Regions from separate parts of the Agrobacterium sp. 22-210-1 genome, predicted to be linked through region 2. Evidence: predicted binding sites of a transcription regulator. Region 2 holds the regulator's gene; the other holds the start of a gene.
What was found. The regulator LexA, encoded in region 2, represses DNA repair genes until DNA is damaged. The targets are predictions, from matches to a motif close to TGTTCNNNNTGTGTTCNG.
Positions count from the first base shown of each region.

Region 1: a site for LexA is predicted at 4,646-4,663, ahead of ACQZ5F_RS21260 (ATP-dependent helicase). Genes of this name have one in related genera too.

Region 1 covers NZ_JBNWCI010000003.1:637,163-643,934, forward strand. The annotation lists gene rfbD (dTDP-4-dehydrorhamnose reductase) at 1-534, opposite strand, end outside; gene rfbB (dTDP-glucose 4,6-dehydratase) at 539-1,594, opposite strand; gene rfbC (dTDP-4-dehydrorhamnose 3,5-epimerase) at 1,597-2,166, opposite strand; gene ACQZ5F_RS21260 (ATP-dependent helicase) at 2,456-4,522, opposite strand; gene ACQZ5F_RS21265 (carboxylesterase family protein) at 4,905-5,642, shown strand; gene ACQZ5F_RS21270 (ABC transporter ATP-binding protein) at 5,731-6,468, opposite strand; gene ACQZ5F_RS21275 (ABC transporter ATP-binding protein) at 6,465-6,772, opposite strand, start outside.
Region 2 covers NZ_JBNWCI010000001.1:1,254,871-1,261,642, forward strand. The annotation lists gene eno (phosphopyruvate hydratase) at 1-746, opposite strand, end outside; gene kdsA (3-deoxy-8-phosphooctulonate synthase) at 882-1,727, opposite strand; gene ACQZ5F_RS06325 (VOC family protein) at 1,727-2,608, opposite strand; gene lexA (transcriptional repressor LexA) at 2,821-3,543, shown strand; gene ACQZ5F_RS06335 (glutathione S-transferase family protein) at 3,956-4,633, shown strand; gene ACQZ5F_RS06340 (ComEC/Rec2 family competence protein) at 4,653-6,772, opposite strand, start outside.

The DNA.
Region 1 (6,772 bases), on a different contig from region 2:
CTGGTCCGCAACCACATTCAGCTCGTCGCGGTTCTCGCTCAGCCGGAGCATGGTTTTCACGAAGTTGTTGCCATATTCCGAATAGACCCATGCGGTCCGCAGAACGGCGTAATTGTCGGTGGCCTCGGAAACGGCGCGTTCGCCTTCGAGCTTCGAACGGCCGTAGATGGAAGTCGGGCCTGTCGGATCACTTTCGACATAAGCGGTGGCCTTGGTGCCATCGAAAACATAATCCGTGGAAAGATGAATGATGGGAATGCCGAGGTCACTTGCCGCCTGCGCGACTGCCCTTGCTCCATCTCGATTAACGGCAAAAGCGATGTCAGGCTCGCTTTCGGCCTTGTCGACGGCGGTATAGGCGGCTGCCGATATCACGACATCGGGGTTTGCCTCGCGTAGCGCCGTCAAAACAGTTTCAGGTTGTGCAAGGTCGAGTTCCGGTCGGCCCAGAGCCACGATCTCCAGTTCGGCACTCGCCAATGCCTGGAGGGCACTGACGACCTGACCATTTTTGCCCGTAACTGCCAGCCGCATTCGCTCAGCCCTTTGTCAGAACGCCGAGACGTTCTCCGGCGTAAACACCCTCGCGAAGCGGCTGCCACCACCACGCATTGTCGAGATACCATTCCACGGTCTTACGGATGCCGGTGGCGAAATTTTCCTGGGCTTTCCAGCCAAGTTCGGTTTCGAGCTTGGTTGCATCGATGGCATAACGGGCATCGTGGCCGGGGCGATCCGTCACATATTTGATAAGCTCGGCATAGGGTTTCGTTTGCGGGCGCAGTTCGTCGAGAATGGAGCAGATGCAGTTGACGACATCGATGTTCTTCTGCTCGTTTCTGCCGCCGACATTGTACTTCTCGCCGGCAAGACCCTTCTGAACGATGAGCCATAGGGCGCGGGCATGGTCTTCCACATAAAGCCAGTCGCGGATGTTTGCGCCGTTTCCATAGACCGGCAGAGGCTTGCCTTCCAGCGCGTTGAGAATGATCAGCGGAATGAGCTTTTCCGGGAAATGGAATGGTCCGTAATTGTTGGAGCAGTTGGAAATGACGACCGGAAGGCCATAGGTCCGCTGCCAGGCCGTAGCGAGATGATCGCTCGCGGCTTTAGAGGCGGAGTATGGCGAAGAAGGGTCGTAAGGTGTTGTTTCTTCGAAAAGCCCGTTGTCCCCGAGCGAGCCATACACCTCGTCGGTTGACACATGAAGCATGCGGAAATTCGCCTTGGCGTCATCCGCGAGGCCGCTCCAATATTGCCGGGCTGCCTCCAGAATCGTGAAAGTGCCGTTGATATTGGTTTGAATAAAATCAGCGGCGCCGGTTATGGAGCGGTCGACATGGCTTTCGGCGGCCAGATGCATCACATAGTCCGGCTGGAACGTCGCGAAGGCGTCATTCATCGCGGTCCGGTCACATATGTCGGCCTGAAGAAAGCGGTGATTGGGTGAGTTTTCGATTGGCTTAAGAGAAGCCAGATTTCCCGCATATGTCAGCTTGTCGACAGTGAGAACATCCGCGCCAACCTCGCTTACGAGATAACGTACGAGGGCCGAGCCGATAAATCCGGCGCCGCCGGTAACTAGAACGCGCATCATCAGTTCCCAGTGTTTTCGTAAGTGAAATATTCAGGCAATTCGGACAGAAGCGGCTGTTTGGCATCTTTGTCGGAAAGGATGCAGCCATCCAGCTTCGGCCAGCTGATGCCGATGGCAGGGTCATCCCATTTAACGCCGCGGTCGTTGGCTGCACTGTAAGGGGCCGTCACTTTGTAAGAGATGACCGTGTCGTCAACGAGCGTCATGAAGCCATGCGCAAATCCCGCCGGAACCCACAGTTGCTCGCCATTTTCAGGTGAGAGTTCGACAGCGGCCCATTGTCCGAAGGTGGGCGATCCTGTTCTGATATCGACGGCGACATCCAGCAGCCGTCCCCGAATGCAGCGAACGAGCTTGCCCTGCGCAAAAGGCTCTGTCTGGAAATGAAGCCCTCGCACGGTTCCGGCCTGTGCGGACAGGGATTCATTGTCCTGCACGAACTCCACATCCGCTACATTTTCGCGAAACCATTCCCTCTTGAAAACCTCGCTGAAGTAACCCCTGCTATCGCCGAAACGAGCCGGAGTTATCTTTTTCAAGCTTGATATCGAGAATGCTTCTAGTTGCACTATGCGGATCCTGTCTGGTCTGCCTACTCAGGGTGATATGGCTTTATCGGCAGGGACAGTCAATAACGCTTTATTGATCGCCCACACAAGAGCAACAAGCTTTACGTTGAGCAGTATGCAGAAGCTTTCGGATCATCGCGTGTTTTTTTGCATCGCGTTCAGCCAAGCGCTCGCTAAATTCTCTCCATTTGCCACCCGCGCAGCGTGAAATCTATACTGCCTGTGCGTCAAGTCCACCGGGATTGATTGTGAATTGTTCCATGCGCTTTCCGGGGATGCGGTCGCACTCTTATTTCCACATCGCCCGCATCCGCGCGCCCACATCAATCCGGATCTGCTGCGCGCTGCGCTCCGAAGCCGCGGCCGATATGATGGGCCAGGTTGCCGTTTCGAAGAATTGCAGCAATGTCGCCGGTATGAAGCGGGTTCTTGAGGCGTAGACATGCCTGTCGCCCTGCTGGCTCTGGCCGCCGGTGAAGAACCGTTGGGGCGTGATCAGTGACAGGCCGTCCTTGGCGCGCGTCATCGCGACATAGAGTAGCCGTCGCTCCTCCTCCAGTTCCTGGGTGGTGCCGACGCCAAGATCGGATGGGATGCAGCCGTCGATGACATTCAGGATGAAGACGGAACGCCATTCCTGGCCTTTTGCCGAATGGATGGTCGACAGGGTCAGGTAATCCTCATCAAGCAGCGGCACGCCGGCCTGATCGCTGGTGGCGTCAGGCGGATCAAGTGTCAATTCCGTCAGGAATCGTTCGCGTGAGGGATAACCGCCGGCGATCTGTTCGAGCTGCAGCAGATCGGCCTTGCGGGTATCGGCATCCTCATGGATGCGTTCGAGATGGGGCTCGTACCACAACCTTGCCTGGCCGATTTCGTCCGGCCAGCCGTTTTGGCTCCGCCGCAGGCCCACCAGCATTTGCGTGAAGGCCGTCCAGTCATCGCCGGTCTTCGGCGGCGGCGGTATTTCGGCAAGGGCAAGCAGGGGCTCGGCGTCTGCAGCGATCGTATCGAGAATGTTGCCGGCCTTCTTCGGTCCGATGCCGGGCAGCATCTGCAGCAGCCGGAAGCCGGCGACACGGTCACGCGGGTTCTGGGCGAAGCGCAGCACGGCCAGCATGTCTTTCACATGGGCGCTGTCGAGGAATTTCAGGCCGCCGAATTTGACGAAGGGGATGTTGCGGCGGGTCAGTTCCACCTCGAGTGGACCGCTGTGGCTGGAGGTGCGAAACAGCACGGCCTGTTGTTTCAGCGTCATGCCGGTTTCGCGATTGGCAAGGACCTGATCGATGATGAAGTTCGCCTGTTCTGTTTCGTCCTTCACCGTCACGAGCTTGGGGCGCTCGAGCGACTGCCGCTCCGTCCAGAGGTTTTTGGTGAACCGCTCACGCGCCAGATCGATGACGCCATTGGCGGCGGCAAGAATTGGCTGCGTCGAGCGATAGTTGCGATCAAGCGTGATGATATCCGCCGCCGGGCTGAAGGATGCCGGAAAATCGAGGATGTTGCGCACCGTCGCAGCCCGGAACGAATAGATCGACTGCGCATCGTCGCCCACCACCGTCAACCCACGGCCACCGGGTTTGAGGGCCATCAGCACCGAAGCCTGCAGCCGGTTGGTATCCTGATATTCGTCGACCATCACATGGTCGAAACGGTTGCCGATATCGTCTGCCAGGATGGGGTCGCTCACCATCTGCGCCCAATAGAGCAGAAGATCGTCGTAATCGAGCACGTTCTGGACCTGCTTGGCTTCGACATAGGCCGCAAACAGTTGCTTGAGTTCACTCTCCCAGCTGGCGACCCACGGATAATGCTGGCGCAGGATCTCCTTCAGCGGCGTCTGGGAATTCACCGCACGCGAGTAGATCGCAAGGCATGTTCCCTTGGTCGGAAAACGGCTTTCGGTCTTGGAAAATCCCAGCTCGTGCCGGGCAAGGTTCATCAGGTCGGCGCTGTCTTCGCGGTCGTGGATGGTGAAATCGATATTGAGGCCGATCTGTTCGGCATAGATGCGCAACAGGCGTGCGCCGATGCCATGAAACGTGCCGGACCATGCCAGCGCGTCGGTGAGCGCGCCCGAATTGCCGCCGAGGACCTGTTTGCAGATACGCTCAACACGCCGCGACATTTCCGAGGCCGCGCGTCTGGAAAAGGTCATCAGCAGGATGCGGCGGGGGTCGGCGCCGTTGACGATCAGATGCGCGACGCGATGGGCGAGCGTATTGGTCTTGCCGGAACCGGCGCCGGCAATGATCAAGAGCGGTCCGGCCGTCTGTCCCTCTGCCAGCCCGACGCCGTGTTCCACCGCCTTGCGCTGCTGTTCGTTCAACTTGTCCAGATAGGCAACCGCCATGCCTGCAATCCTTGATATGTGGTTGTCCGTCCGTGGATAGCGGTCGAAATGGTCAGCCGTCGAGGCATCGGCTGGCCATTTCCACCGTTCCTGCAATGATTAGCAAAGACTCAAACACCAATCCAGAACAAATGCTGAACGCGCTGCACGGATCATTTTAGCCGGGATGCTGTTCCAAGAACCGTGGGCGGAAAGGATCTGATTTTCCCATCATGATAAGAATAGTAGTGAGGAAAATCTCGTACTTAATTGAAATATATATTCATTTATTGTGGTCTCTCCCGCGTTTCCTGTTTCAGGTCGGAAAGATTTGAACCAAGCCGGAGGCCTGCGAGTTCAATCATCGGCCTTGGGGAAGAGGCCAGTCTGTTGGGAGGACCAAATGAAAAATCTGAAATTCTGCCTGATCGCCGTTGCCGCCCTTGCGACCTCGACATTTGCCTTGGCCGAGCAGAAAGCCGTGAAATCCGATGTCACCATCGCCTCTGACATCAATTACCTGCTTTACACCCCGAAGGATTATGCTGGTTCGGACAAGACCTATCCTCTCGTCGTCTGGCTGCATGGCGGTGACCAAGGTGGCAGCGATGTTGAAAAACTGCGCACAAGTGGTCTGCCAAAAATGATCGAAGAGGGGCGCGATTTTCCTTTCCTGGTGTTTTCGCCGCAAAACCCCAGTGAGGAACTGCTTTATCCGATCGAGCGTGTCGCAGCCACTCTCCAGTCGGTGGTGGCCGATCATCGGGTGGACCGCAGCCGCATCTATCTGATCGGTTATAGCCGGGGTGGATTTGGGGCGTGGTCAATGGCCGAACAGTTTCCGGAGACCTTTGCTGCTGTCGTGCCGATTGCCGGCGGCGGTATCCGGCATTATCTCAACCGCACCAATGAAAAGACCGCCTTCTGGGCTTTCCACGGTGCAAATGACGAGGTGATACCGTTGTCCGACACCGTGGTTCTCGTTCAACGCCTTCAGGAGTTGAAACGCAATGTTCGGCTCACCGTGTTCGAGGAGACAAATCATCAGGCGGTGGAGGCAAAAGTGCTGAAGGACGAGGCGATGTGGACGTGGCTTCTCGAACAGAAGCTTGCTGAGGTCAAAGCACCGTCTTCTCCCTGAGTTTCGCCGGATCTCTGATTGAGGCGATCACAGACAAAGCCGCCCGGCGCTTCCGCCGGACGGTTGTCTTTAGAGGCTCGATGTCGATCTAAAGGAAGCTGCTTTCGAACAGCTCGCCAGAATAGGCCGCGTGGGTAACGCCCGCTTCAAGGTCGGCCCTGGTCAACTCATCGACAAAAACACCATTCTGCATGACGAGAACGCGGTCGCACATATGGGCAATGACCGCGAGATCGTGGCTGACGAGAACGAAAGTAAGGTCGCGTTCCTCGCGCTGGTCGGCCAGCAGATTGAGGATTTCCGCCTGAATGGACACATCGAGCGCAGATGTCGGCTCATCGAGCAGCAGGATGGGCGGCTCGAGGATCAGCGCGCGTGCGATTGCCACACGCTGGCGCTGGCCGCCCGAAAGTTCATGCGGGAACCGCTCGGCGAAATGTGCGGGCAGGCCGACCTGTTGCAAGGCGGCCGGCACCTTCGACCAGCCATCGCCAAGCCCCATGGAGCGGATCGGTTCGGCCAGAGCCCGGCCGATGCGATGGCGCGGGTGCAGCGAACCGTACGGGTCCTGGAACACCATCTGCGCCAGCTTCAGTTCTTCGCGGCTGCGCACTTTGCCGACCGGCTTGCCGTCGAAACTGATCGATCCGGTCCACACCGATTCCAGACCCGCAAGCGACCGCAGCAATGTCGATTTGCCGCAACCGCTTTCGCCAACGATACCGAGCGTTTCACCCTTGTTGACCTTGAGGCTGACGCAGCGAACCACGTGATTGCGGTTTTCATTGGCGCCATAGACGACATCGAGCTTGTCCACCGTGATCATCGCATCACCTCCGCATCAATTGCCTGTCGGTCCAGTACCTTGAGACGCCTGACAGGATTACGGGGATCGGGCATCGCCGCGATCAGGCCGCGCGTGTAGGGATGTTGCGCATCTTCCAGCTTCGTCAGCGTTTCCACGACGCGCCCGCCATACATGACCAGCACCCGTTCGCAGAAGGCCGAGACCATGCGGATGTCATGGCTGATGAGAATGAGGCCCGAATTGTTTTCACGCACCATCTCGTCCAGAAGCAGAAGCACATCCTTGCGGACGCTGACATCGAGAGCCGAGGTCGGCTCGTCAG
Region 2 (6,772 bases):
TTGAAGAATTCGGTCGAGGCACAGTCGAGGCCGATATACATGTCTTCGCCCGGACGATAACCGGCCTTTTCGATCGACTTCATGATGAAATCGAGCGCAGCCGGCGCGCTTTCGAGACCCGGTGCAAAACCGCCCTCATCGCCGACATTGGTGTTGTGGCCCTGTGCGGACAGTTCTTTTTTCAGCGTATGGAACACTTCCGAGCCCATGCGCACGGCTTCGCGGATGTTTTCCGCGCCAACCGGCAGAATCATGAATTCCTGAAAGTCGATCGGGTTGTCGGCATGTGCGCCGCCATTGATGATGTTCATCATCGGAACCGGCAGCAGATGCGCGTTCGGGCCACCGACATAACGGTAAAGCGGCAGGCCGGAGGCTTCGGCAGCAGCCTTGGCGACCGCGAGAGACACACCGAGGATGGCGTTGGCGCCGATGCGCGACTTGTTCGGCGTACCGTCAAGCGCGATCATCGTCTGGTCGATCTGGATCTGGTTTTCAGCGTCGAAACCGCCGATAGCGTCGAAGATTTCCGTATTGACGGCTTCAACCGCCTTTTCCACGCCCTTGCCGAGATAACGCTTGCCGCCATCGCGCAGCTCAACCGCCTCATGTGCGCCTGTCGAGGCGCCGGAGGGAACGGCCGCACGGCCCATGGAGCCGTCTTCGAGGTAAACATCGACTTCAACGGTCGGGTTGCCGCGGCTGTCGAGAATTTCGCGCGCGATGATATCGGTAATGGCAGTCATGGTCTCTCCCTTGGGAATGGAACAGATATTTTCCGTCGCCTGTCTTAGACGATGGCGAAGAAATTACAATGACGGCGGGCGGCAGAAACAGAGCGCCCGCCATTAAAATCGATTGGCACGAGTAGCACCCGTTTCTTACGCTTTCGTGATGGCGTCGAAGGCCAGAAGCTTTTCCAGCAGTTTCGGCATGTCCTTCAGATGCACCATGTTGGGGCCGTCGGAAGGCGCATTGTCCGGGTCCTCATGGGTCTCGATGAAGAGGCCGGCGACACCAACCGCCACCGCCGCTCGCGAAAGCGTCTCGACGAATTCGCGCTGGCCGCCGGTGGAGCCGCCCTGCCCGCCCGGCTGCTGCACGGAATGGGTGGCGTCAAAGACAACAGGCGCGCCGAGCGAGGCCATGATCGGCAGCGAGCGCATGTCGGAGACCAGCGTGTTGTAACCGAAGGACGCACCGCGCTCGCATAAAAGCACATTCGGGTTGCCGCTTTCATTCAGCTTGGCCAGCACGTTCCTCATGTCCCAGGGCGCCAGAAACTGGCCCTTCTTGACGTTGATGACGCGGCCGGTTTTCGCGGCGGCGACGAGAAGATCGGTCTGGCGACTGAGGAATGCCGGAATCTGCAGCACATCCACCACCTCGGACACGATGGCGCATTGTTCCTCGGTGTGAATGTCGGTCAGAACAGGAAAACCGTATTCCTTCTTGAGATCGGCGAAAACCTGCATCGCACTGTCAAGGCCTATGCCGCGCTTGCCGGAAAGCGAGGTGCGGTTCGCCTTGTCGAAGGAGGATTTGTAAACGAGGCCAATTCCAAGCTTGTCGCAAAGCTCCTTCAGCACACCCGCAATCATGAAGGCATGTTCACGGCTTTCCATCTGGCAGGGGCCGGCAATCAGCGAAAAACGCTCGGTATTGGAAAAGGAAACCTTGCTGGCGCCATCGCCGGCGGTGACTTTGAGATTGTTCGTAACGCTCATTATTTTTCCTCGAAGGCGAAGGCAACACCCTGACCGGGCGCTGCGGGCACCACCAGCCGGCCGCCCGCTTCTGCGCTGGACACGCCATTAGCAGCAAGTGCCGCCTGTGTCACGGCAAGATCGCGAACGGAAAAGACGATGCCTGCGCCGCGCAATCCGCCACCGCCCTCCTCGGGAACACTAAAGGCCAGTCCGTCAAAGACCGGCTTCCGCGTCAATCTTATCCGGGCATTGCCGGTTGCGAAAACCACATCACCATTCGGAGACACCTTTCCGTCGCAGCCAAACACAGTTTCGATCAGCTGCACGGCATTCGCATCACCACCGGAAAACAGCACGATCTCGTTGAGGCCGGAAACGCCGTTGGCATGGCGTTCCAGCGCCGCGCGGTCGCCTGGCAAGGCCTGCAACCGCTGACAGCTGAACAGAAAGAAATCCGCCGAGGAACCACTGGCTGCAAAAGCCAGCCGAAAAGCCGCCTCGCTCTGCGAACCATCCGGCATTTTGACTGGCCGCGAAAATTCAAAGACATTTCCGGCCGAGAGGCCTGAGGCTACGAATCGGTCATGATCGCCAAGAGCGTCCTGCGTTGCAGCGACCAGTGCGGAAAATCCCTCCCCTCCGGCATGTTTCCGGAAGGCCTGATCCCGCCCGGTAAACACATCTTTCCGGCCAATCGAGGCATTATATTTAGCCGGATCAGCAATCACGAGAGGCTCCAGATACGTGCCGTCGGCGAAAAAAACGCAGGCATTCTGCGTGCCAAACGGGTGAAGAGCCGCTGGCGCTACTGTAAATCCCAGGTTTCCAAGGCGATTTTCTGCGACGTCGATGTGCTCGACAGGCAGTACGAGATGGTCGATGCGGTACGGTTTCGTCATTTCCCTGCTTCCTGCTGTCGCATGCGGCATGGCCATGCCGGAACAGTTAGGAAGGCAGAAAAGCACAATTTCGTGCTTTCAGGCAAATCATCAAAACAACAGATAGCAGCTTCACGAAATTTTAGGGGATTGCGGAACACATATGGAACATATAGTGTTCGTTCTGTATTTGTTTCGCGACTTCAACGACGATTCTCAAGGGTGTTTTCCTCATGCTCACGCGCAAACAGCAGGAATTGCTTCTCTTCATTCATGAACGAATGAAAGAGTCCGGCGTGCCGCCCTCCTTCGATGAAATGAAGGACGCACTCGATCTTGCTTCCAAATCCGGCATCCACCGGCTGATTACCGCCCTCGAAGAGCGCGGCTTTATTCGCCGGCTACCTAACAGGGCGCGGGCGCTGGAAGTCATCAAGCTGCCGGAGGCCTATGCGCCGGGCGCGAGGCCGCAGCGCGGCTTTTCGCCAAGCGTCATCGAAGGCAGCCTCGGAAAGCCGAAGGCGCCAGAACCCGCACCGGCACCCAAGGCGCCCGCCAACGATCTCGGCGGCGCGGTCACCGTTCCGGTCATGGGTCGCATCGCCGCCGGCGTGCCGATTTCCGCCATTCAGAACAATACGCATGATGTTGCCGTGCCGGTCGACATGCTGGGTTCGGGTGAACATTACGCGCTCGAAGTTAAGGGCGATTCGATGATCGAGGCCGGGATTTTCGACGGCGATACCGTCATCATCCGCAACAGCAATACCGCCAATCCGGGCGATATCGTCGTGGCACTGGTGGATGACGAGGAAGCGACGCTGAAGCGTTTCCGCCGCAAGGGCGCTTCCATCGCGCTGGAAGCGGCCAACCCCGCTTATGAAACCCGTATCTTCGGGCCTGATCGGGTAAAAATTCAGGGCAAACTGGTCGGACTTATACGCCGTTACCATTGATCTGATTTAACCGTGATCCTCTCAAGACAGGCGTCGTCATGAGACGGCTCCTGTCGAAGATGACGGCAATTCCGGAATTCGGCTGACCATGCGAGTGTCGGGCAATCTTATGCTTCCCACACACATACAGATTCTGTCTGGTAAAGATCAGTTCCAGTTTCATATGGATATCGTTGTTACGGCCTTGCCCCCGGCCTGTTGTCGCCGCTGCGTCATATGCCGTGGACGTCTGGTTGCGTGAGTTCGTTTACACTGGGGGATGCGGCTGGCCTGGCGCTGCCATCGAATGGTGATACTCGGTGCAAAGCCCCCGTCATTCATCAACGCGACTTATGGGTGCCATGGATTATTTTCGGTATTCCATCATGCCCCGACAGGTATAGAAATGCGCGTCATATCCGGGAGATAAGCCATGTACGATCTATATATCGCCAACAAGAACTACTCCTCATGGTCGCTGCGGCCGTGGGTGTTGATGCGCACGCTCGGTATCGCCTTTGATGAGAAACTTGTTCCGTTTGGCGAAGGCGTCGCCTTTTCCAGCTTCTCGCCGACCGGCAAGGTGCCCTGCCTTGTCGATGATGGCGTGACGATATGGGAAACGCTGTCGATCGCCGAATATCTCGCAGAACGGCACCAGGGCGTCTGGGCGAGCGACAAGCAGGCGCGGGCATGGTCGCGTTCGGCGGCGAGCGAAATGCATGCCGGCTTTTCCTCACTGCGCAATCTTTATCCCATGTCTGTCGGTATTCGGGTCAAGCCGAAGGGTGGCGATGCCGGGCTTGCGGCAGACATAAAGCGCATCGATGCGCTATGGAGCGAAGGTCTGACAAAATTCGGCGGTCCCTATCTTGCCGGTCAGAAATTCACGGCGGTCGATGCTTTTTTCTGCCCGGTGGCGTTCCGTTTCCAGACCTATGGCGCCGATCTTTCACCTGCGGCAAAAGTCTATTGCGATCGGCTGCTCACCCTGCCCGCCATGCGTGAGTGGTATGAGGCCGGATTGAAGGAGATCTGGCGCGATGCGGCGCATGAACAGGAAATCAGCGGCATTGGCGCATTGACTGACGATCTGCGCGTGAAGGTCTGAATATCACTGCTGACGGCGTTTATTGCGATGCCGTCAGCAACTGCCTGACCGGTTCCGGCACCTCGTATTCGAAGCGGTCGCTTTTCCAGTCGTAGTAGCGGTGCTCGCTCCATGGCCTGTTCGCCCCGGCAATCGCTGCGCGTAGTCGTCCGACGACCGCAGACTGATCGCTGCCGGCAAAGTTTATTTCTACCGAACCTGTACGCCGCAAAGTATCGCGGTTCAGCAACAGCGCTCCTGAGCGGCATTTTGAAAACGAGGTCCTGCGGGAAACGACGACAATATCGGCGATATCGCAGGCTTTTCCGGCAAACCGGCCATCTTCCAGAACGACGATCCACTCCCCGCTCCTGGCGCGCGCCACGCACCATATGCCTTTGCTGCAGGTGAAGACGCCGGGTTGCGCATCTTTCAGCGCTGCCGTCATCTGCCGCATCACCGCCCTCATCTCCTCCGGCGTAAGTTTTGATTTTGCGGTCAAGCCTACACTGGTTACTGCGGCATGCGCTTTAAGAATGACCGGTGGCACAGGCTGTTCCGGCAACAGGAGTGCTCTTTGCCACTGGTCGTATACGAAGCCCTGCGGTCGCGTTTTTGTCGTATAGACCTTCCCCTCTTCCAGCAGCGCCACCAACTCACCCTCCTCGTGAATGAGCAAATCCGGGACATCGCGATAGGCCACGGCCGCCGACAGGCCGAAGGCGGAGACAAGAAGCGGAATACCGAGCAATGCAAGCCGGCTGCGCAGCAAGGTCAGCAGCAGAAAGCCAGCGGAGCCGAGGCCAATGAACCACTCATGTGGCCGCCCCGTCGCCGCGCTGCCGCCCCAGGACGCCACTTCATTGGCGACTTCGATGACGAGCGCCATGCCATAGCCCATGATCTTCAGGAATGGCGCATCCAACCCGAACGGCATCAGCAGCATGGCGAGCAGGCCAAAGGGCATGACGATCAGCGACATCAGCGGCATGGCGGCCAGATTGGCGAAAAGTCCATAGGTGGTGACACGGTGAAAATGCTCTGCCGAATAGATCGCCGTCGAAAGTCCGCCAATCAACGATGTGGTGATGACGCCGCCAATGACAGTGCCTGCCATTTGCGCCGCCGTCATCCACACCGGTCTGCGTCCGATCAACAGTCGCTCGTGATCGCTGCGCCGGCGGCCCCACCAGGCATAGGTGGATACGAGCGCGATGGTCGCGGCAAACGACATCTGGAAACTCGGCCCCATGATTTCCGAAGGCGAAAAGCCGAGGATGATGAGAGCCGAAATAGCCACATTGCGGAGGCTGAGCGACGGCTGATCAAAAAGGACCGCGATCAGCATCACCGACATCATCAGCCAAGCACGCTCAGCGGAGACGGCGAAACCGGAAATCAGGTAATAGGCGAGCGTCATCAAGAGCGCCGCGAAAGCCGAAATCTTCTTGACGGGCCAGCGCTGAGCAAAGGCAGGAAACAGGCTGAAGGTCAGCCTCAACCCCACAAAGAATATGCCTGCGGCGAGCGCCATGTTCAGCCCGGATATGGCGACGATATGGGCAAGGCCGGAAAGCCTCAATGCTTCCATCGTGGGTGCCGAGATCGCCTGTCTCTCATCGGTGACAATGGAGGCGGCGAAGGCTCCGGCGTCACCGCCAATGGTGTTGCGGATGCGCTCTGCAATTGCGCTGCGCAGGCCATAAAGCCGCATATCCGCCCATTCCAGCCAACGCGTTTCGCCTTTCATGTCTCCCTTTGGTGATATCAGCGCCTGCGGCGGCTTGTAGAAAAATCCGGTCGCACCTATGCCTTTGAAATAGGAAGCGAAGGCAAAGTCGTTCAGACCCGGCAAGGCTGGACCGGAAGGTGGCGACAGCCGGGCTTTGCCTTGAATGGTCGCGCCAAGTGCGACCGGCTCACCTCCGCCACGGGAAAGCAGCGAAATTCTCGTCGGCGGGCGCGACAATGCCGGTGCTTCCGTCGCAGCCAGCTGAATAACATATCGCCAGGAGCCGCGCGCATCCACCTCCCGGCGAACCACCGTGCCGGTGATGGTGGTTGTAACCGGGGTATCCAGCACCACTGTTCCCGCTCGCCGGGTTTCAATATCTGCCAGAAGCATGCCCAGCAGAAGAAAAGCGGCAGCGCCGCAGGCCG